Regions from separate parts of the Pseudoalteromonas sp. ASV78 genome, predicted to be linked through region 2. Evidence: predicted binding sites of a transcription regulator. Region 2 holds the regulator's gene; each other region holds the start of a gene.
The links. The regulator sigma-54, encoded in region 2, starts transcription at its own class of promoters, with help from an activator protein. The targets are predictions, from matches to a motif close to GTTGGCACGNNNNTNGNNT.

Region 1: a site for sigma-54 is predicted at 2,816-2,834, ahead of ACMVDV_RS00705 (flagellar hook-length control protein FliK). Genes of this name have one in related genera too.
Region 3: a site for sigma-54 is predicted at 4,397-4,415, ahead of fliE (flagellar hook-basal body complex protein FliE). Genes of this name have one in related genera too.
Region 4: a site for sigma-54 is predicted at 2,534-2,552, ahead of nirB (nitrite reductase large subunit NirB). Genes of this name have one in related genera too.

The regions. Positions count from the first base shown of each region.
Region 1 covers NZ_JBLOPA010000001.1:172,504-178,313, forward strand. Annotated here, with positions in the region: gene fliG (flagellar motor switch protein FliG) at 1-153, shown strand, start outside; gene fliH (flagellar assembly protein FliH) at 157-975, shown strand; gene fliI (flagellar protein export ATPase FliI) at 994-2,328, shown strand; gene fliJ (flagellar export protein FliJ) at 2,328-2,774, shown strand; gene ACMVDV_RS00705 (flagellar hook-length control protein FliK) at 2,904-5,144, shown strand; gene fliL (flagellar basal body-associated protein FliL) at 5,238-5,765, shown strand; gene fliM (flagellar motor switch protein FliM) at 5,775-5,810, shown strand, end outside.
Region 2 covers NZ_JBLOPA010000001.1:3,550,188-3,555,997, forward strand. Annotated here, with positions in the region: gene mgtE (magnesium transporter) at 1-834, opposite strand, end outside; gene ACMVDV_RS16130 (HPr family phosphocarrier protein) at 956-1,228, opposite strand; gene rapZ (RNase adapter RapZ) at 1,257-2,099, opposite strand; gene ptsN (PTS IIA-like nitrogen regulatory protein PtsN) at 2,283-2,735, opposite strand; gene hpf (ribosome hibernation promoting factor) at 2,740-3,027, opposite strand; gene ACMVDV_RS16150 (RNA polymerase factor sigma-54) at 3,056-4,552, opposite strand; gene lptB (LPS export ABC transporter ATP-binding protein) at 4,619-5,344, opposite strand; gene lptA (lipopolysaccharide transport periplasmic protein LptA) at 5,341-5,810, opposite strand, start outside.
Region 3 covers NZ_JBLOPA010000001.1:165,102-170,911, forward strand. Annotated here, with positions in the region: gene ACMVDV_RS00655 (sigma-54 dependent transcriptional regulator) at 1-614, shown strand, start outside; gene ACMVDV_RS00660 (DNA-3-methyladenine glycosylase I) at 982-1,569, opposite strand; gene ACMVDV_RS00665 (sensor histidine kinase) at 1,710-2,822, shown strand; gene ACMVDV_RS00670 (sigma-54-dependent transcriptional regulator) at 2,819-4,276, shown strand; gene fliE (flagellar hook-basal body complex protein FliE) at 4,454-4,786, shown strand; gene fliF (flagellar basal-body MS-ring/collar protein FliF) at 4,807-5,810, shown strand, end outside.
Region 4 covers NZ_JBLOPA010000001.1:706,246-712,055, reverse strand. Annotated here, with positions in the region: gene ACMVDV_RS03150 (MATE family efflux transporter) at 1-518, shown strand, start outside; gene ACMVDV_RS03145 (DUF3080 family protein) at 496-1,563, shown strand; tRNA gene ACMVDV_RS03140 (tRNA-Val) at 1,675-1,751, shown strand; tRNA gene ACMVDV_RS03135 (tRNA-Val) at 2,106-2,182, shown strand; gene nirB (nitrite reductase large subunit NirB) at 2,684-5,254, shown strand; gene nirD (nitrite reductase small subunit NirD) at 5,241-5,597, shown strand; gene cobA (uroporphyrinogen-III C-methyltransferase) at 5,612-5,810, shown strand, end outside.

The DNA of each region.
Region 1 (5,810 bases), 3.4 Mb from region 2:
GCCGAATTACTGGCTGACGATCTTGAAGCGATGGCACCGGTGCGTATTAGTGAAGTAGAAGCGGCGCAAAAAGAAATCTTATCTACGGCACGCCGTCTCGCTGATTCCGGTGAAATTATGCTCGGTGGTGGTGGTGGTGAGGAGTTCTTGTAAACCATGACCAAACCTATCAAATATCAAGGCCGTCCTTTACGTGCCAGTGAAGCGGTTGATGAATTATTAGAAAACTGGCCAATTCCAGATGTCACACAAGACACCCGAAAATTTGCTGGTCGCTCAACGGCGTTTGGTACACCACTGGCGGATTTATATCGTAAAGAGCTTGAACAAAGCGCAGAAGATTTGGAGCCCGAAGAGCCAGAGCTGCCTTCGTTAACGATGGCAGAGCTGGAACGCATTCGCCAAGATGCTTATGAAGAAGGCTTAAAACAAGGCCACGAACAAGGTTATATTGATGGCTTTGAAAAAGGCGTCGGGGAAGGCAAAGAAGCCGGCTATAAAGAAGGTCTTGAGCTTGGCAAAACACAAGGCCAAGAAGATGTAAAACCACTGATTGAAGAACAGCTAACTAGTCTAAAAGCATTGTTAGATAGCTTGTCAGCACCGCTTGCAAAAGTGGATGATGACGCCGAAAAGCAGCTAGTTCAGTTAACCGTTATGCTGACTGAAGCGCTTGTTTACCAAGAAATCAAAACCTCACCAGAGATTGTTTTGCAAAGCTTAAAGCAATGTATTGATGTATTAGCCAGCGAGCAGCAAAGTGTGCGTATTCATTTGCACCCTGAAGATATTGAGCTGGTAAAAAACAGTTATGGTGACGCTGCGTTGACAGATAATCACTGGCAATTAGTACCAGAGCCTACGTTAGAGCGTGGTGGCTGCCAAGTGAAAACCCCACAATCATCCATTGATATGACCATCAAAACCCGCGTCAAAGAAACATTGGATAGCTTTTTGCATAGTAGTGGTATCTAACGCTATTTTTGGTTTGCAATGAGCTCTCAACCTCGTCCATTAAGTGAACGCTTACAACAGTATCAACAGCATATTCATCGGCCGACACCCGCAGTGGCAGGAATTTTAACCCGCGTTGTGGGGTTAACCTTAGAGGCGAAAGGATTACGCGCGCCGGTGGGTAGTCAATGTAAAATTGAGACTATGCATGGTTTTGTTGATGCCGAAATTGTTGGCTTTAACGATCAAACATTGTATTTAATGCCCAACGATCATATTTCAGGTGTACTGCCTGGCGCACGGGTGATCCCACAAGTGAACGACACGGGATTGCCTGTAGGCATGTGTTTACTTGGCCGCGTAGTTGATGGGCTAGGTCGTCCACTTGATGGTCTTGGGGCAATCAAGGCTGAGCATTATTTAAAATTTGCGCAAAACACCATTAACCCGTTATCACGACGACCAATCACTCAACCAATGGATGTTGGTGTGCGCGCGATTAATTCAGTGATCACTGTTGGTCAAGGCCAGCGCATGGGTTTATTTGCAGGCTCCGGTGTGGGTAAATCAGTATTACTGGGCATGATGACTCGCGGCTCCGAAGCCGATGTTATCGTGGTTGGCCTTGTAGGTGAACGTGGGCGTGAAGTAAAAGAATTTATCGAAGAAATATTAGGGGTGGAAGGACGTAAACGTTCAGTGGTTGTTGCTGCACCTGCCGATGCTTCTCCACTAATGCGTTTAAAGGGCTGTGAAAGTGCCGTGACTATTGCAGAATATTTTCGCGATCAAGGTTTAAATGTTCTATTGTTGCTTGATTCGGTGACGCGTTATGCCATGGCACAACGTGAAATAGCCCTAGCAGTGGGTGAGCCGCCAGCAACCAAAGGCTACCCGCCTTCAGTATTTGCCAAACTACCTGCGCTGGTAGAGCGTGCTGGTAATGGCGGCGAAGGGCAAGGCTCTATCACGGCATTTTTTACGGTTCTTAGCGAAGGGGATGATATGCAAGATCCGATTGCTGATGCGGCGCGGGCCATTTTAGACGGTCATATCGTGTTATCACGAGAGCTTGCGGACAGTGGTCATTATCCTGCTATTGATATCGAAAAATCGATTTCGCGGGTGATGCCACAAGTTGTTTCAGAGCCTCATATGCAGCAAGCCCGCGTGCTAAAACAAGTGTATTCAATGTTCCAACAAAATAAAGATATGATCACGCTAGGGGCTTATCAAAAAGGCACCGACCAAATGCTTGATCAAGCAATCAATATGATGCCAAGAGTGAATGCCTTTTTACAACAAGGTATGAAAGAGGTGATCAGTTATGATGATGGCCTACAAGGGCTCGCGCAATTATTAGGGCAAGCATAATGGCGAATAATAAGCTCGATTTATTGCTAAAAATAGAAAACGATAAAGAAGAGTCGTTACGGATGAATTTTTTGCAAGCGCAGCAAAACTTGCAAGTTAATCAACAAAAGCTGCAGGGATTGAATAACTTTAGGCTGGAGTATACTCAGCAATTACACTTGAAGGGACAATCTGGTTTAAGTAGTACTGGGTTTAGTCAATACCATGCTTTTATTGCCAAAATAGAAGAAGCCATTCGTCAACAAGCTAATACCGTGAGTACTGCTAAACAGGTTGTTTCACAACGGCAAAGCTTATGGCTGAAACAGCAAATAAAAGCCAAAGCGGTTGCTAAATTAATAGAGAAACAACAGCTTAAAGCGAATGTGATCGCACAAAAGAATGAACAGAAAATGTTAGATGAATTTTCAGCAAATCAATTTTACCAAAGACACCGCAGTTTATAATTCATTGCGCTAAGTTGGATTATTTATTTATTCTAATCAGCTTAGGCATATTACTTGCTTATTTAATATATGAAGTATTTATTCTGGCAATTTGCGGCGGCAAATTGCCACTTTTAATCTAGGTGAATTATGGCTATTAGTGATCTTTCAGTGTTTATCTCAACTGATAAGGATGTTCAGTTAAACAAAAAAGACAGTGCCAAAGGCAGTGCAGCAACAGATAATGAAAGCACTCAAGGTGTTGATTTTTTTAGTCAATTACAAACTGCGCGTAATACTGTTGAATCCCTAGTGAAAGAGCCTAACAGCAGCATTGCAGCCGCATCTAGCGAGGTAGTTGTAGTCGCGGGCAAAACTGAAAAAACAGTAACCGACACTGAAAGCGATGCGACTATTTCCGGTGATGCCATGCTCGCACAGATCACCGCAGCTAATAATATGGATACCAGCGTAAATAGTACGTCAGCTACAAATTCTGCACTCACAACACGATTTGGTAGCTATCAAGAAGAAGCAATCGACCCAGATACACTTATTGAGATCAAAACACCGCGCCCTATTGACAAAGTAACCCCTATTATTGACACCCCACTAGAGGCTGATGAGCCTGTTGATAAGCAACTAAAAGCGACGCTGCTAACAGAAAAAACCGTTGTTGCAGAAGCCATTGATAAACAGTTGCAACTCAAGGGGAATACTGCTGGTGGAGACGCTGTCACACCTATCATCGATGACGTGCAATCAGTCAAAGACAAACAGCCAGCTAAAGACGAACAATTGGCAAAAGATATGCCGCTGAATAAAGTACTGGCTCAGCAATCTCCTGTATTATCAGGCTCTGCATTAGTTAAAGAGGTTGTTGCAGACAGCGGTGGTGAAAAAATAAAGCCAAGTGCTTATGCATCACAAGCAGCAGAGCAGAGCAGTTCGATTAAGGGGGATGCAAGCGCATCGCTAACAGAGGCTGCTGCGGCTATAAAAACCGCTTTAATGGCGGGTGAGGCAAGCAATACAAAACCAGTTAATACTGCGCCATCAGCACATGCTGCTGCACAATACATTGAAAATCCCACAAAACCTAATGATGCAGCGTTAGATCAGAGCACCAAGTTATTGCTGAGTGAACAATCGGCAGGACAAAAAAATGCAGATCCATTATTAGTTAACTTAACACCAGAGCAACGGCAACAGTTGCAAACACAAGTAAATGCTATCCGTGAGCAAGGTGCCACAACGGCTAACGTAACTGATTTAAAACAAATACTGGCTGAATTTGTAGAGCTTAATAGTAAAGAAGTTGCAAAACCTAGCACGGCAGTTGCGACTATGAACACGGCAGAGCTAACTCAACTAAGTAAAGACATTTCGCTGTTAAGTCCTGTGCAAAAACAGGCATTAAGCCAGCAATTACAAAATTTTGTCAGCACTGAGCAGCCCAAAGGGGCTTTATTAACTCAGATCAATACAGCTATTGCTGCATTAGCCCAGCCACAGAGTACTGAAAAACTGATTGAATCAAAAGCTCAATTGACCGTTCAGTCAATGACAGATAATTTAGCAAGCACCGCGACTACCTCGAGTCGTAACACTACTTCAGATACAAATAATAAAGTATCTGTGGCACAAGATGCATTTATAAAGGTCGCGAGCAAAGAGCAAGAAGTGAAGCTGGCAGTGCAAGATAATGTTCTAAAAAGCGATCAATTTGCTGAAAATATTAAAACAGAGCAAAGCCAAGTTCGAGATAACTCTTTGACTCGTGTTAATCAGTTGTTTGGACAAATTACAGGGCTGGCAACGGCACTTACAGCAACGGCGGTTTCTGAAGGTAGTGAGCAAAGTTATCAACAAGCACTGGCTGATATGCAAGTAATGCACGCTCAACAAGCGAGTCCTACATCAGCAACCAAACAAGTAAACCTTGACCCTACGGTATTGCAAGCGTTGAATATTGTGAAAAGTGACGCGGCTAAGTTATTACAAGAACGAGTGAGCGCTTTATTAAGTATCAACAATAAAGAAGCTGAAATACGTCTAGACCCACCAGAAATGGGCAGTATGCAAATTCGTATTCGTAGTGATGCCGAGCAAGCACACATTAATTTTGTTGTGCAAAATCAACAAGCCAAAGAAGCGCTTGAGCAATCATTACCCCGATTACGTGAATTACTAGCACAACAAGGTATTGAATTAGGCGAAAGTAGTATTCAGCAAGGTAATAGCCAAGCAGAACACGGTGCCGATGGACAGCAAAATGGCCAAGGTCAATCGGCAAATCAGCAACAAAATGAACAGCAGGATAGCGTAACTCAGCAACCATCAGGGGCAACTGGGCAACAATCTTCATCATCAATAGATTACTATGCCTAACACCTGCTATTATAAGACTATAAAAATAAATAACTTGATGGTGTGTAGTGACACTCGTAATATCACTATTATCAAGGAATAAAGGAAATCGGCATGGCTGAAGAAACAAATTTAGAAATTGAAGACGGTAGCAAAAATAAAAAGAAGTGGATCATCATTATTGCAGCGGCCGTTTTAGTAATAGGTGGTGCAGCCTGGTTTTTCTTGATGTCAGGCTCTGATACTGCACCAGAAACACTTGCCGATGAATCAGTTACGGCATCAGAGCCCGCTGCTGCCAGTGGTGATGGTGCAAAAGTCGGCAGTGCTTTGTATGTCGCTATGCCGCGACCATTTATTTTTAATGTCCCTGGCGCCAGTCGTGATCGTATCGTGCAAATTAAAGTGCAATTGTTGGTACGTGGTGATGTCAATGAAGAAATTGCCAAAAAGCATATTCCACTGATTGAAGGCACCTTACTTGGCGTATTTTCAACCACGACAGCCGATGAACTCGGCACCAGTGAAGGAAAAGAAACACTACGAGTGGCAGCGCTTGATAAAGTACAAGCTGCGTTAACTGACGTAGAAGGTAGTAAAGTAATCGAGCGGGTGTTGTTTACCGGCTTTGTAATGCAATAAGGGGTCAGCGTGAGCGATTTATTATCCCAAGATGAAATCGATGCC
Region 2 (5,810 bases):
AAAGGTATCTTCTTCATCATCAAGACCTGCTAAGCTTAATAAGCTGTGCTCTGCATCTTCACGGATAACGTCAACGATATCATCGATGGTGATCCGACCTAGCAGATGATCGTTATCATCGACAACTGGGGCAGATATCCAGTTATGGCGTTCGAATAATTGCGCGACTTCACTCTCATCCATCGAAATAGGGATTGATTCACAATCTTCATCCATTAATTCGCGAATAATTTTATCTGGCGAGTTGGTGAGTAAGGTGGTGAGCGACATTGCGCCTAAAAAGCAGTTATGTTTATCAACCACATAAAGGTCATCGGTACCCTCTGGTAGTTCGCCACGCAAACGCAAGTAGCGCAGCACCACGTCAATGGTAACATCTGGGCGGATGGTTACCGTATCGGTATTCATCAGCGCGCCAGCAGAGCGCTCTTGATAAGAGAGTGCTTGGGTTGCACGCTCGCGGTCTTGACTGTCCATGGCACTGACAACGTCTTGGTAGACGGTGTCAGGTAAGCTACGTAATACTTCCCCTAAATCATCGTGGCTCATGTCCTCGGTCGCCGCAGCAATGTGCTCCGGTTCCATTTGGGCGATGATCCCTAAGCGAACATCTTCAGAAAGCTCTTCGAGTACGTCACCTTGTACATCTGGATCAACGAGCTGCCATAGTAAGGTACGAATTTTATGCGGAGATGATTCCAGTAGTAACGCAGTGTCACACGGAGCCGTTTTTGCCAACATACGCCTGACTTGAACAAATTGACCACTGTTAAGTGACTTGGTCACTTGTTTTAGTTGTTGTAGTGGGTAATCTTGTTCAAAAGCTTCTGGCATTGGCGTCCTTAAATAATTAATACAATTTAATGGGTGGGGTAGATTTTGATAACTAACTAGGCTGATAGCTTAGATCAGCAGCTTGTTCAGTTTAACGCAATTTAGTGGTACTGACTACGAGCTATTCTTGTTCGTTAAAGCGTTGTTCGATTAGTGCACCAATGGCAGCAAGAGCGGGCTCTGCGTCTGGACCTTCACACACTACTTTAACTTCTTTGCCTTGGCTGCTTTCTAATAACATTAGGCCCAGTACGCTATCGCCAGCGGCTTGTTTATCATCTTGATAAAGCGTGATACTGGCATCAAACTGCACGGCTAATTGTGCTAATACAGTGGCTGCGCGGGCATGTAATCCAAGTTTGTTTTTTATCAAAAATGTATCTTCTAAGCGCATCAATATTCCTTACTGTAAACGAGAGTTGTTATTCTTGCTCGCGGTGGCGAATCTTTACATTGCTGTGGCTCATTGAAAAGCTTTCACCAATGGTTTGGGCTAAATAAACGGAGCGATGTTGGCCACCGGTACAGCCAATTGCAATCGTGAGGTAACTACGATTATTACGCTCTAAGTGCGGTAACCACGTTTGTACAAAGGTTTGGATCTGCCAAGTGAATTTTTGCACGATACTGTGGCTGGCTAAATAATCTTTTACTGGCTGATCAAGGCCTGTAAGTGGCTTTAACTCAGGCTCCCAATGTGGGTTTGGTAAAAACCGCGCATCAAATACGTAATCGGCTTCTTTTGGAATGCCATGCTTAAAACCAAATGATTCAAAGGTGATAATTAGTTTTTTGTCTTTTTTACCTAGAATTTTTTCACGGATTGACTCTGCAAGCTGGTGGACGCTGAGGTCGGTGGTATCCAGTATAAAGTCGGCTCGGGTCGTTAATACATCAAGTAATACTTTTTCTTGTTTGATGGCTAAATCAAGCGGCAAAGAATCCAAAGATAATGGGTGTAAGCGACGGGTTTCAGAAAAACGCTTGATCAGCGTTTGATCGTCACTGTCTAAATAAAATAATGTCGGATTTGCAAAACCTGGCAAATATTCAAGAATATCGTTAAATTCTTCTTGTTCCTTGGGTAAATTACGCACATCTATGCTGACTGCAATTTTGTCGTAATTATCAGAAACACTACGCACTAATGAAGGTAATAAGTTGACAGGGATATTATCAACACAATAATAGCCAAGATCTTCGACTACGCGCAGGGCAACAGATTTACCTGAGCCAGAGCGGCCACTGATGATGATTAACTCCATGTAAATTCTCCTTCATTTAATACCAATTTTATTAAAAACATGATCATTCTAGCTTGTTAAATAACTCACTAACTTTGTCAGAAATTATTTATATAGCGCAACTATATGTCATAATTTCCGCCTTGTTATAGCGCTATTTTCCTGTCGCAATAATAGATCAGTAATGCAATGCAATTGGTATGACTACGACTGCTCAACAATAACGTGATACAAATCTTGGTCCGTTTTTGCGCTACGTAATTGTTTGCAAAAATCTTTGTCGTTAAGTTTATCAGCAATTGTGGCTAACGTCTTCAAATGAAGTTGGCTATCACCATCTGGTACGATGAGGGCGATAAATAGATCCACTGGACGATTATCAATCGCATCAAAATCAATTGGTGATTCACTCACTAAAATTATCGCTAGTGGGTTTTCAATACCCGCCATACGACCATGAGGAATCGCAATACCACGGCCAATGCCTGTACTACCTAGTTTTTCTCTAGCGAGTAATGCATCGAGGATTTCTTGTTGCGATAGCTGGGGAAGTTGTTCATGAGCCAATTGGCTGATAAATTCAATGATCCGTTTTTTGCTATTAAAAAGGACCGCAGCTTTGCTGCAGTCCTGGCAAATAAGTGAGCTTAATTTCATAGTATTAGTGTCGAGCGTGTTTCTCTTTGTGTTTGATTACTTGACGGTCAAGTTTGTCGATTAGTCCGTCAATGGCTGCGTACATGTCTTGGTGCTCAGTTGAGGCAAATAGTTCAGCGCCACTGACATGTATTGTGGCTTCTGCTTTTTGGCTTAGCTTTTCTACGTCAAGAATAACATGGACATTGTTGATGTGATCAAAATGCCTCTCAAGCTTCGCAAACTTATTGTTTACATAGTCTCTTAATGAATCAGTAATTTCTACGTGACGACCAGTTAAATTTAGTTGCATAAGCATTTTCCTTTTTTGATTTTACGCCTTAAATCAAACTCTTTCTTTGATTTGACGGTGGAATAGCCAGTGACTCGCGGTATTTTGCAATAGTCCGTCTAGCTACTTTGATACCTTGCTCTGCCAATATATCTGCAATTTTACTATCACTCAATGGTTTCGCTGAGTTTTCTGCGCTAATCAGTTTTCTGATCAATGCTCGAATCGCGGTAGATGAGCATTCGCCGCCATTCTCAGTGCTTACATGGCTTGAGAAAAAATACTTTAACTCAAAAATACCACGCGGAGTATGCATGTATTTTTGGGTTGTTACCCGAGAAATTGTCGACTCATGCATTTCAACCATTTCAGCAACGTCATTTAGCACCATAGGTCGCATGGCTTCAGGGCCATGTTCAAAGAACCCTTGCTGCTGTTTAACAATGCAGTTAGTTACTTTGAGTAATGTATCATTGCGACTTTCTAGGCTTTTTATAAACCACTTAGCTTCTTGCAGATGCGAACGAATAAATTGGCTGTCAGTGCTCGATTTTACTGAGCGTGACATGGCCGCATATTGGCTGTTCACTCTAATTTTTGGCATGCTGTCTGGATTAAGCTCAACCACCCAGCGGCCTTTAATTTTTTTCACTGATACGTCAGGAATAACGTATTCTGACTCTTCCCGTACTATGGTATCCGCAGGCTTTGGATTGAGACTGTGGATCAGTGTCATGACTTCTTTTAGTTCTTCTTCCTTAAGCTTAGTCTTTTTCATCAAAGTGCGATAGTCGCGACTAGCTAATAAATCGATATGATCCGTTAAAATCATTTTTGTCTCGCTAATCCAAGGCGTTGCGGGATCAAATTGATTTAATTGAATACATAAACATTCTTGTAAACTGCGTGCGGCAATGCCAACTGGGTCAAATAACTGAATGCGCTTTAACACTGCTTGCACTTCGTCAAGTTCGATTTCTTCTTCGCTGTTGCCTTGATTTAAACTCTCTACAAGGTCTTCACAGCTGAGGGTTAAAATACCTGAGTCGTCAACGGCTTCAACAATCGCAATGGCTATTGCTTCATCGGTTGGACTAAACGGAGTCAGTTGTAGCTGCCACATTAAATACTCATGCAAGGTCTCTGTTGAGGCGCCTTGATAAATAGATTCATCTTCAGGCATTGGGCCTGATGAGCTGTTTGGCGCTGCACTCATGTATTCATCCCAAGTGACGTCCATGGCCATTTCGTCACTGAGTGTTTCTTTACTTAACGCTTCACTGCTTTCTTGTTCGTATTCACTAGGCTTGTCGTCCGCTGAGGCACTGACAGTTAAGTCATCGTTATCTTGTTTTTGTTCGTTTTTGCCAGCCGTATCTTCTGAATATTCATGTTCTTCTAGTTCTAACAACGGATTGCTATCTAGCGCTTCTTGAATTTCTTGCTGGAGATCCAATGTACTGAGCTGCAATAAGCGAATCGCTTGCTGCAGTTGCGGTGTCATTGTAAGTTGCTGGCCCATGCGCAGCTGGAGTGATTGCCTCATGTATCTCTAACAATCCTTTTATTATTGTCATTGTTAAGTTTAGCAGATGCTTAGCTAAGTGTGGCTTTATAGCCTAAATTGCTCACCTAGGTAAACATCGCGAACTGTTTGGTCGGCGAGTACATGCTCAGGTGTGCCTGAAGCAATTAACTCGCCATGAGAAACTATGTAGGCTTTTTCGCAAACATCAAGGGTTTCTCGTACATTGTGGTCGGTAATAAGTACGCCAATACCACGGTTTTTAAGGTGTTCAATAATCTTCTTTATATCTAACACTGAAATTGGATCAACGCCAGCAAAAGGCTCGTCTAGCAAGATAAATTTTGGATTTGCAGCTAAAGCGCGCGCAATTTCAACGCGTCGGCGTTCACCGCCTGATAGCGCCATACCTTGGCTGTCGCGAATATGTTGAATGCTAAACTCATCAAGTAAGCTGTCGAGGGCTTCTTCTCTGGCTTGCTTTTTTAGCTCTTTGCGGGTTTCTAAAATCGCCATAAGATTTTGATATACAGTCAACTTACGAAATATTGATGACTCCTGAGGCAAGTAACCAATTCCTAAGCGGGCGCGGCTATGCATTGGCAGTAGGGTAATGTCATTATCATCAATACTGATTTTGCCTTTGTCGCTAGGCACTAAGCCTACAATCATATAAAAGGTGGTGGTTTTACCTGCGCCATTTGGGCCAAGTAAACCAACAATGCTGCCAGCGGTTACTTCTAAACCAACACTTTTGACAACTTGGCGACCTTTGTAGCTTTTCGCTAAAAATTCAGCTTTTAATGTACTCATGGTTGGCCTTTAGATTTGATTTTTTTACTGTCTACTGGCACGAGTATAGTGTGTACGCGATCGTCTGAGCTTGCGCCTTTTTCGGCACTGATCAGTTGTTGATCCATGTCGTAGGTAATACTTTTAGCATTAATTTTTTGCCCTGCTTGAGTAACCTGTGCGTCACCAATTAAGGTTAAGTAGCGCTTTGCAACGTCGTAACGAACTTCTTCAGCACTGGCGCTCATGATCGTGCCATCAGCTTGTTTTTCTTCAAAATAAGCTGGGTTGCCAGTCGCTACAAGCAGTTGTTTATTATCGCCTAAGTCTTCACGTTTGTGTACTTCAAGGCGGTCAGCTTTGATACGACGGTTACCATGAATGATCTCAACGTTCTTTTCAAAAATACCGATATTATCTTTCAGTTGTGCAAGTTGTTTGTCTGCACTGATCGATACTTGGTTCGCAGGCGGTGAGGCAGTCTCTG
Region 3 (5,810 bases), 3.4 Mb from region 2:
AGATGATAGAGCAGGGCAGTTTCCGCGAAGATTTATATTATCGGCTCAACGTTTTCCCGATTGAAAACCCATCGCTTGCAGAGCGCGCCGATGATATCCCACTATTATTAAAAGAGTTAATGCGCCGTATTAGTGAGCAAAGTGGTACTACTGCTAAATTCACCGAGCGCGCAATTGATAGTCTTAAAGAGCATACGTGGCCGGGTAATATTCGCGAGTTAGCTAACTTAGTTGAGCGTATGGTGATCATGCTGCCAGATAAAGTGGTTGATATTCCCGATCTGCCTGCTAAATACCGTTATATTGAAGTTGATGCTTACGAACCAGAATACCCAGAAGAGCTGCTGGAACGTGATGCGTTTAACGATATTTTCAGTACCGGCTTTAGTGATTATGACGATGAGCCAGAAGTTGAAGCAATTCAGCCATCGGCAGATCTTTTACCCGACGAAGGTATCGAGCTAAAAGATTATTTGGCTGAACTTGAGATCAGTCTGATCAGCCAAGCGCTTGAGCGTTATGATTACGTAGTCGCGCGTGCCGCGGAAATTTTAGGTGTACGTCGCACTACTTTAGTTGAAAAAATGAAAAAATATAACTTATCACGAGATTAATAGCTAAGAACAGGTTTTAGGCAAAAATTAACCAAGCACGATGGTGATTACACCTTTAGAATGGGCTTCGTCATTACCCATAGGCGTTAAGCTTGCTGACGCGCTCACCATCTTTAATTCGGGGTGTGCTGTAGTGAATAAATCACTAAAAACTTTTTGCACAAAGAGAAAACAATGAGGGTAAATGAGAAGAAAAAAATGCCACGGACTTCGAGCAATGAGCTTCGAATACCCTAAAATCTAATACCTTTATTTTTACCTCATAAGCGCACTCTTAACCTCTTTGTGAATACATTTTAATTGCGCGGGATAAACCCGCGCCTACAAGATTAATTGCGCAAAGAGAAGATTTTCTAGCACCTAGCACCTAGTATTTCTCAATAATTTCTGCTTTTCTAAAACAGTCATTGCTGTGATCATTGACCATACCACAGGCCTGCATATGGGCGTACACTGTGGTTGGGCCTAAAAATTTAAAGCCACGTTTTTTCAAGTCTTTGGCAAAAGCTGTGGATGCTTCAGTAATTGCGGGGTAATCGCTGAGTTGCTCGAAATTATTCACTAATGGCTTATTGCCAACAAACTGCCATTGATAGTTACTAAAGCTGCCAAACTCTTGTTGGATCTCAATAAAACGCTTTGCGTTATTAATGGTGGCAGCTATTTTTAAGCGGTTGCGAATGATGCCTTCATCAAGCATTAAGCGTTCAACATCGTGTTCGTTCATTTGTGCGACTTTTACTACATCAAAATTCAAAAATGCACGACGATAGCCATCACGTTTCTTTAAAATCGTATACCAACTTAACCCCGCTTGCGCTGATTCAAGGGTAATAAACTCAAAAAGTGTTTGATCATCATAAACCGGTATTCCCCACTCATCGTCATGATAGGCAACGTAGTCATCTTTGCTGGTATCGAGCCAAGGGCAGCGACATAAATTTGTTGAATTCATAGTGTCTCCTTGCTTTGCTTATTTTAGTTTGTCATTTTTTTGTCGCGTTATTTATACGCTAAGCAAATGAAATTATTGGTAATAATTGTTGGTACAATTTGTGCATTTAGCTAGTTAGATCCCGTAAACGAGAATGCATTATGGCCTTAGCACATGTCTTAAAACCACAATTTATCACAGCTCCTCAGTATAACCCATGTCTGCTGCAAGAAGAGTATATTGGTGAATTAAGTGAATTGCGTCAACAAGCGAGTTGGTTAAGTCATTTAGTGGATACCATGCCAGCAGGGGTTGTTGTGCTTGATGGTCGAGGGATGATCGCAAAAGCTAATCAAATCGCTATTGATATGTTGGGTGAACCACTTGAAGGTGAGAAGTGGTTTAGTGTGATCCAACGCTCGTTTCGCCCCCAACAAGATGATGGCCATGAAGTATCACTTAAGGATGGCCGCTTAATTAAGTTAGAAATAAATGCATTAACTCCTGAGCCTGGGCAATTAATCTTAATGACAGACTTGACAGAAACCCGCCGTTTGCAAACGCGAGTCGCGCATATGCAGCGTTTAAGCGCGCTTGGGAAAATGGTGGCTTCGCTTGCACATCAAGTACGTACCCCGCTGTCTGCCGCTATGCTATACGCAGCAAATTTGGGATCTAAGCGGTTACCTGAGAGTTCGCGAGGCGATTTTCATACCAAACTGATGTCGCGATTAAGAGATCTCGAAACTCAAGTAAACGATATGCTGTTGTTTGCTAAAAGTGGCGATCAGCAAGTGGTTGAACGCGTGTCGATGCAGCAGCTGTTGAGTGAAGTGAAAGCTGGTGCGGATGCCATGGTGGCACTGAATAATAGTGAACTTGAAGTGAGTTTACCGGAACCAGACATCGAGATCATGGGCAATAAAACTGCGCTTGCCAGTGCCATTCAAAATCTTATTCATAATAGTATTCAAGTCATTGGCAGTAATGCATTCGTGCAATTAAGTGCGCAGCGGAATGTGAGTGACGCTGATCTAGTTTGTATTACTGTCAGCGATAATGGCCCTGGTGTTGACTTAAGCCAAGCAGACAAATTATTCGAACCGTTTTTTACTACACGAAGCCAAGGCACAGGTTTGGGGTTAGCTGTGGTCAGCTCTGTGGCTAATGCGCATCAAGGACGTGTTGAAGTAACGAACAATGCCCAAGGGGGAGCAAGTTTCAGTTTATTGTTGCCTATTTGTGCAGAGTCTAAATCAGTGGAGGCACTATGAACAACACGATTTTAGTTGTCGAAGATGATGCAGGGCTTCGTGAAGCCCTTATTGATACGTTAGAAATGTCAGGTATTGATTGTGTTGCAGCAGATAGCGCTGAGCAAGCAATGGTGCTGTTAAAAAAAGAGTCGTTTTCATTGGTCGTCAGTGATGTCCAAATGGGCGCGATGAGTGGCCTTGATTTACTACGCAGCATTAATCTTAACTACCCTGATCTGCCCGTTTTAATGATGACAGCGTATGCGACTATTGATGATGCGGTGGAGGCTATGCGGTTAGGCGCAATTGACTATATGGCGAAACCGTTTGCGCCCGAAGTGTTACTTAATATGGTCAGCCGCTATCTACCAGAGCCTGAGAAAGAAACCGATGGCCCGATTGTCGCCGATCCAAGCAGTATTCAGTTATTAGAGCTTGCTAGTCGCGTTGCTAAATCCGACGCCAGTGTGATGGTGCTTGGCCCCAGCGGTTCTGGTAAGGAAGTACTCGCGCGCTTTATTCATGATAAATCGGAGCGCGCTGAGCAGCCATTTGTCGCTATTAATTGTGCGGCTATTCCTGAAAATATGCTTGAAGCCACCTTATTTGGCTACGAAAAAGGCGCGTTTACCGGTGCTATTCAAGCTTGCCCGGGTAAATTTGAGCAAGCGCAAGGTGGCACAATTTTACTTGATGAAATCACTGAGATGGAGTTAGGGCTGCAAGCTAAACTATTGCGTGTCTTACAAGAGCGCGAAGTTGAGCGCTTAGGCGGGCGTAAAACCATTAAACTCGATGTGCGAATTTTAGCAACCAGTAACCGTGACTTAAAAGACGCGGTTGCTAATCATCAATTTAGAGAAGACTTGTACTATCGTTTAAATGTATTTCCATTGATGTGGCGACCTCTTTGCCAGCGCCCTGGTGATATTGTTGTACTGGCAAAACATTTAATTGAACGTCATCTAAATAAAAGTAAAGAGCCAATCGCTCAATTGAGTACTGCAGCCGAGCAAAAGCTGTTAGCGCATGCTTGGCCTGGAAATGTACGTGAACTTGATAATGTGATCCAACGTGCCTTGATATTACGCCATGGTGATGTGATTGATGAGCACGCCATTTTTATTGAAAATTTAACTCAGGCGCCATTAACCACCGCTTTAGCAGAAAATTTAGCCGCGATGAATTCAACTACAAGCAGTTCGCCGACTAACGATGCTTACTATGACGTGCAAGCGCCAGCGATTAAAGCGACCACAGAGCACAACCCGTTACTGGGTGAACTGCCAAGTTTAGACTCTGGCACCTATAAAGATGAGCTCAAAGACAAAGAGCACCGTATTATTTTAGAAACCCTTAACCGCTGCCAAGGTAAGCGTAAGGATGTTGCTGAAACACTTGGTATTAGTCCGCGCACTTTACGCTATAAGTTGGCACAAATGCGCGACTTGGGAATTGCGTTACCTGCTTAAACCTCAATAACTCTGTTTTCCTTTGTTATTTAATTTACGCTCAGCCTTGCTGGGCGTAAACTTGTCAAAACTCTGACAACCAAAATTCAATTCAACTTATTGATATTTAATGATTTATTAATTGGCACGGTTTGTGCTTTATTAAGTTATTAGTAAACTGCATCGTCAGAGACAATTATGAAAATTCAAAACAGCGCATTATTTCAAGAAATGCAATCTATGGCTCTCGAAGCTGGTCGTAGTAATCAAGTCAATCATTTACCAACGCAGGCGCAGCCAACTTCAAGCGCCCAATTTGGTGATTTGTTAAGTGATGCACTCAATACCGTTAATGGCCTTCAAGCTGATGCGAAACAAAAAGTAACAGCGGTAGAAATGGGCGACCGCAATGTGTCATTAGCGGATGCGATGATCGCATCACAAAAATCGTCTGTGGCCTTTGAAGCAACTGTGCAAGTTCGTAACAAACTTGTAGAAGCCTATAAAGAAATCATGAACATGCCTGTTTAACTGGGTAGTGGAGAATTATTGTGGCGCAATCTAATCAATCAACCGATCTTGCTTTGGCCGGCGGCGGTATCGACCAAAGTGATAACGACGATCAACAAGAACAAAAGTCAGGCTATTTAAGTGCATTAAACGGCGTTGATGTATTGCGTCAAGTCACTTTGGTCATTGCGTTAGCTATTTGTTTAGCGATTGCAATCTTCGTGATTATTTGGGCGCGTCAGCCTGATATGCGGCCACTTGGAAAAATGCCAACGGAAGAGCTTATTCAAACGCTCGACTTTTTAGATGCACAAAAAATAGAATATCAGCTTGATGGTAATGTGGTGTCTGTTGCTGAGGGCGAATATCAAAATATTAAATTGCTGATGACCCGTGAGGGTATTGAGCAAGCACCCAGCTCTGGCACTGATATTATTATGCAAGATATGGGTTTTGGTGTTAGCCAACGCTTAGAGCGTGAGCGGCTAAAACATGGTCGTGAGCAACAACTTGCTCGTACTATCGAAGAATTACAAAATGTCACGCGTGCCAAAGTCTTGCTAGCTATTCCAAAAGAAAATGTATTTGCTCGTCGTGAGAAAAAACCATCAGCCACCGTGGTATTAACCTTAAGAAATGGCCGTATGCTCGGCAGTGAAGAAGTCGACGCTATTGTTGATATCATAGGCTCAGCAGTGCAAGGCTTAGAGCCGTCACGAGTGACTGTAACAGATCAAAACGGCCGTCTACTAAACTCAGGTTCACAAAGTCTATTAGCCTCACGCTCACGTAAAGAATACGAAGTTGAACGTAAACGTGAACAAGAATATTTAGAAAAAATAGACAGTATCCTCATTCCTGTACTGGGCTTAGGTAATTACACGGCACAAGTTGATTTAAGTATGGACTTTAGTGCAATTGAAGAAACCCAAAAACGCTACAACCCTGATTTACCCGCGGTACGCAGCGAAACCACCTTTGAAGAAAACAATATCGGCGGTTTAGCTATCGGTATTCCTGGTGCGTTAACTAATCAACCCCCAGT
Region 4 (5,810 bases), 2.8 Mb from region 2:
CAACCTTACTGTTTATGATGCCATTGAGCTTATCTATTGCGATCAGTATTCGGATTGGTAATTTATACGGCCAGCATCATTTTGAGCAATTAAAAAAAGCAATTTCAACAAGTTATATTCTTGCTATGATCATTGCGGCACTACTTGCGGCTATCACCTTCTTTGGTCGTGATATCATCAGCCAACTTTATACCGATGATGCTCAAGTCATCGCACTGGCAACATCCATTATGATCTTAGCCTGTATTTATCAACTCCCTGACGCTCTACAAGTAGCCGCCAACGGTATTTTAAGGGGTTTAAAACATACCGCTCCCATATCCTATATTACCTTTATATCTTACTGGTTAATTGGTTTTTCATTGGGGTTTGTTTTAGCACGTACCGATTGGATTGTGCCAGCGATGGGGCCGCATGGCTTTTGGGTTGGCATTATTGTTGGCTTAAGTGTCGCCGCTATTTTATTAATGCTTACTGTTGCAAATAGATTCAAACATGAGCCACTTAAAAACGCTTAAAAAACCCAACAGGCAAGGTAACCAAATCAAACGATTTGGTTACCTTTATAGTTTATTAACGTGTTTACTGTTAAGTGCCTGTAGCGATAAAGCAACGGATATTAATAAGCAGTATCAACAGCGACTCGCCACTGCACTAGACAAACCGCTGCCTGATACAGCAATACTCACTAATCTTAAACTATCAACTATTCGCAATACTGATGAGCCAGCAACGGCGCAGCAGTTAAGCATAGTGCAGCTCGCACAACTATCTCATTGCAAGCTCAATACCCTTATTGCTGAGCATAATAGTCAACTGGGAAAAGTTGCCACTACAGCCGGTCAACTAACTTATCAAATCCAGTTTATTCAACTGGCGCCCAGCTGCTTAGATAAATTAAGCCCTGAATCAAAAAGCTATCACGCAATAAAGCGGGAACTAGCCAACAAAAAACAGCAGCTATTAAAGCAGTTCAACCACTTACTTTATAATGATCCAGAGTTAAAACGTACTTGGCAACTCACCAGCTATGCACTTGATACAAACTTAGCTGGCCTTGTAGAAACAGAGCTTGCCCTGCAAAACTTGCTGACGTTAAAGCAGCAAATAATACAACAGCAATACGCACAAATAGACAGCCAAGCACTCTACCCGCTGCTATCGGTGCTACGGCAGTTTAACTTTAATCAAGCTTTGGTGAGCGCCGTGCGGCAACAAACATACTTTAATCACAGTACCAGTCGCTATTTAGCAAGCATTGAGCTCAATGAACTATGTAACCCACTAAAAAATAAACGCCAAGCGCAAATCGTCAGTAACGTCTTTAAAAAGTATTACTTAGCACAATTACAACCCTATCAAGCACAGCTATCAGGCGCTTTAGAGCGATTGATGCCGTTATATCAACAGCTTTGGCTCGGCTCGACGACAAATCAGCCTGAGCTTGCTGCACTGCTGCAACATCAGCCCAATAACTTACTCACTGTATTCAAAGATTCAGCAAAAACGCACGTTACTTGGTGGCAAACGTTTTATAAAACGTGTGAAATCAGCCCAATATGAATAAAAAAACGGCAAACAAACCAAAAATGCATAAACGAGCTTGATTCACTCAGGCGCACGCTATATATTAGCGTCCGTTGTTAAGTAATTAACACAACTTAAATTTATGATACGACCGTAGCTCAGTTGGTTAGAGCACTACCTTGACATGGTAGGGGTCGGTGGTTCGAATCCACTCGGTCGTACCAAATTTAAGCAAAATATTAAATAAAAGTACCATCGAAGGAAAAAGCACTACCTACTCTTGATCACCCGGTCCAAAGGTCAGTAGTTCGAATCCACTCGATCGTACCAAATTTAAGTAAAAAAAATTAAATAAAAGTATCATCGAAGGAAAAAGCACTACCTACTCTTGCTCACCCGGTCCAAAGGTCAGTAGTTCGAATCCACTCGGTCGTACCAAATTTAAGTAAAAAAATTAAATAAAAGTACCATCGAAGGAAAAAGTACTACCTACTCTTGATCACCCGGTCCAAAGGTCAGTAGTTCGAATCCACTCGGTCGTACCAAATTTAAGTGAAAGTACACTTCAAAAAAATTGTACGACTGTAGCTCAGTTGGTTAGAGCACTACCTTGACATGGTAGGGGTCGGTGGTTCGAATCCACTCAGTCGTACCAATCCTAGATATAAAACCTAAAGAAAGAACACTATCTATTCTTGATCACCCGGTCCAAAGGTTGGTGGTTCGAACCCACTCTGTCGTACCAATCTTCAGCAATGAAACCTTCAATGAGTAAACTACAGCTCAATTGATCAGAGCACTACCTACTCTTGATCACCCGATGCCATTTTTAGTAATGCAAATCTTCACTCGTAGTTAATTATTACCAGTCGCTTTTATGTTGATGCTGAATTAGATCCAATAAAGCTGCACTGTTAATGTGCTTGCACTGCACCATCGTTAAACATTTAATAAAATTACCAGACTTCATAAAACACAATTACAAATAAAAACAATGAGATAAAAATATGGCAATGATATTGCTTAGCTAGGTATATAAAAATAAAACTGCTTTTGCAGTAATGGCAACGAAGCCCGCACACACTAACCAAACGGTTTACTGTGGCGGGCTTTTTTATTGCCAAAATTTAAACCGTCAGCATGAAGGAAAAAACAAATGCCACAGAAAATTCTCGTTATTGGCAATGGCATGGTGGGGCACCATTTTGTTGAGCAAATGCGTGGTAGCGATGAGCATGCGCAGATCACGGTATTGTGTGGTGAAGCAAATCTTGCCTACGATCGGGTCTATTTATCAAGTGTGTTTAATGGTAAAACCGCTGCTGATCTAGCGTTAACGACACATGAAAACTACCAAAAACTCAATATTACTGTGCATACAAGCCAGTGGGTTGAACATATTGACGCTACGCAAAAGCAGCTCACCACTGCTGATGGCACAATCTATGACTATGATAAATTAGTGTTAGCAACCGGCTCATACCCTTTCGTGCCACCCATTAAAGGCAATGACCAATCTCACTGCTTAGTGTATCGCACCCTTGAAGATTTAGAAAAAATAAAAAAAAGTGCTGATGATAGTAAGGTAGGCGTTGTAATTGGTGGTGGTTTGCTGGGCTTAGAAGCGGCTAACGCATTAAAACAACTCGGTTTACACACTCATGTAGTTGAGTTTGCGCCGCAGTTAATGGCGGTACAACTTGATCAGCAAGGCGGAAAGCTACTCAGAAACAAAATTGCAAGCTTAGGTGTTAGCGTACACACAGGTAAAGCCACCAGTGAGATTGTTGCCGGCCAGCAGTGTCGTTACCGCTTAAACTTTGCTGATGGTAGCCACCTGGAAACCGATTTAGTGTTGTTCTCTGCTGGTATTCGCCCATACGATAACCTAGGTAATAAAGCGGGGCTTACTTTAGGTGAACGCGGTGGAATCGTGATCAATAACGCATGCCAAACGTCTAATAAAGATATTTTTGCGATTGGTGAATGTGCATTATGGGATAAAAAATTATTTGGTTTAGTCGCCCCTGGCTACAATATGGCACGGGTTGCAGCAAGTCAGTTGTCAGGTGGCGACCTTCAATTTAACGGCGCCGATATGAGCACCAAGCTTAAGTTATTAGGCGTTGAAGTGGGATCGATTGGCGATGCGCATGGCACGACAGCCAATGCGAAGGAACTGATATATCAAGATCCAATTCGTGATTGCTATAAAAAAATCGTCCTCAACGAAAGCGGTGATAAGTTACTGGGCGCAGTGTTAGTGGGTGACACCAGCGACTATGACACGCTGCTCCAGTACATGCTCAATGATATGGCGCTGCCAGAACATCCTGAATGCCTGATTTTACCAGACAGCGTAGGCGCGCCAACACTGTCAAGCAGTGCCCTACCCGATACAGCCACTATTTGCTCATGCCATAACGTCTGTAAAAGTGACATTATCAGCGCTATCGATAATGGCGCAAACGAACTTGGCGCAGTAAAAACTTGCACTAAAGCCAGCACCGGTTGTGGCGGCTGTACCGCATTACTTAAATCAGTGGTAGATGCTGAACTTGCCGAGCGTGGAGTTGAGGTCAATAACCATCTATGTGAACACTTTGCTTATTCTCGTCAAGAGCTATTGCACCTTGTTAAAGTTGAAAAAATCAAAACATTCGCTGAGCTGCTTAGCAGTCATGGTGAAGGCCATGGTTGTGAGATATGTAAGCCGGCTGTGGGTTCAATTTTAGCTTCAACATGGAATGACTATATCCTGAGTGAGCAACATGTCAGCCTGCAAGATACGAATGACAACTACTTAGCTAATATGCAAAAAGATGGTTCATATTCCGTGGTACCGCGCATTGCCGGTGGCGAGGTGACCGCTGAAAAGCTGATTGTACTGGGTGAGGTCGCCAAAGAATTTAATCTATATTGTAAAGTGACTGGCGGCCAACGTATTGATTTATTTGGCGCACGCCTTGAGCAACTGCCTGTTATTTGGCAAAAGCTGATAGCCGCAGGGTTTGAAACCGGCCACGCTTATGGCAAATCATTACGTACCGTTAAGTCTTGCGTTGGCAGCACATGGTGTCGTTATGGCGTGCAAGACAGTGTTGGTCAAGCAATTGCTATTGAAGATCGATACAAAGGCTTGCGCTCGCCGCATAAAATAAAAATGGCCGTGTCAGGATGTACCCGTGAATGCGCTGAGGCGCAAAGTAAAGATATCGGCATCATTGCAACCGAAAGTGGTTGGAATCTTTATGTGTGTGGTAATGGTGGCATGCGTCCACGTCACGCAGACTTATTTGCAACCGATCTAGACACAACCACTTTAATCACCTATATCGACCGTATTTTAATGTTTTACGTTAATACCGCAGACAAGCTTCAGCGTACCTCGGTATGGCTTGAGAACCTCGAAGGCGGCTTAAAGTATCTTCGCCAAGTCGTGATTGATGACAGCTTAGGAATTTGTGCTGAGCTTGAGCAGCAAATGGCGCATATCACTAGCACCTATGCATGTGAATGGCAGCGCACCATTGCAGATCCAAATGCAGTTAAACGCTTCCGTCAATTTGTGAATAGCCCAGATGCAGATGAAAACATTGTGTTTGTACAAGAGCGAAAGCAAATTCGCCCCGCAACTGAAGCTGAGAAAAGTGCACTTAAATACACGCAGCAACGCCCTATCGCAGTAACAGAAATTACACAGGAGCAAGAAGATGTCTTGGTATAAAATTGGTACATTAAATGATCTAGTTTTACATAGTGGTATCTGCGCACAAGTTAATAATCAACAAGTTGCCGTGTTTTATATTCCTAATGATAAGCAGTCTGTATTTGCTATCAGTAACTTTGACCCAATCGGCAAAGCCAATGTGTTAGCCAGAGGCATTGTTGGCTCACTACAAACGCGCTTAGTCGTTGCTTCACCCTTGTATAAACAGCATTTTTGCCTGAAAACCGGTCAATGCTTAGAAGCAGAAACAATTCGGGTACCTGTCTATAAAACAAAAATAGAACACGATCAGGTTTTTATTAGTAGCCAGCCTGTGTTAACGGCCAGTGCAATCAGCTAAAAAGTGAGATAACTATGAGCGTATTTTCATATTTTTCAAGCATCGAGAATAACTGGCTTGATAACATTTTTACTCGATACGGTACTGGTCAAAGCCGCAACAATAACACCGGGCAAGTGTATCTGATCGGCGCAGGCCCAGGCGATCCTGAACTTATTACCGTCAAAGCACAGCGTATATTAAATAGCGCAGATGTGGTTTTATATGATTGGC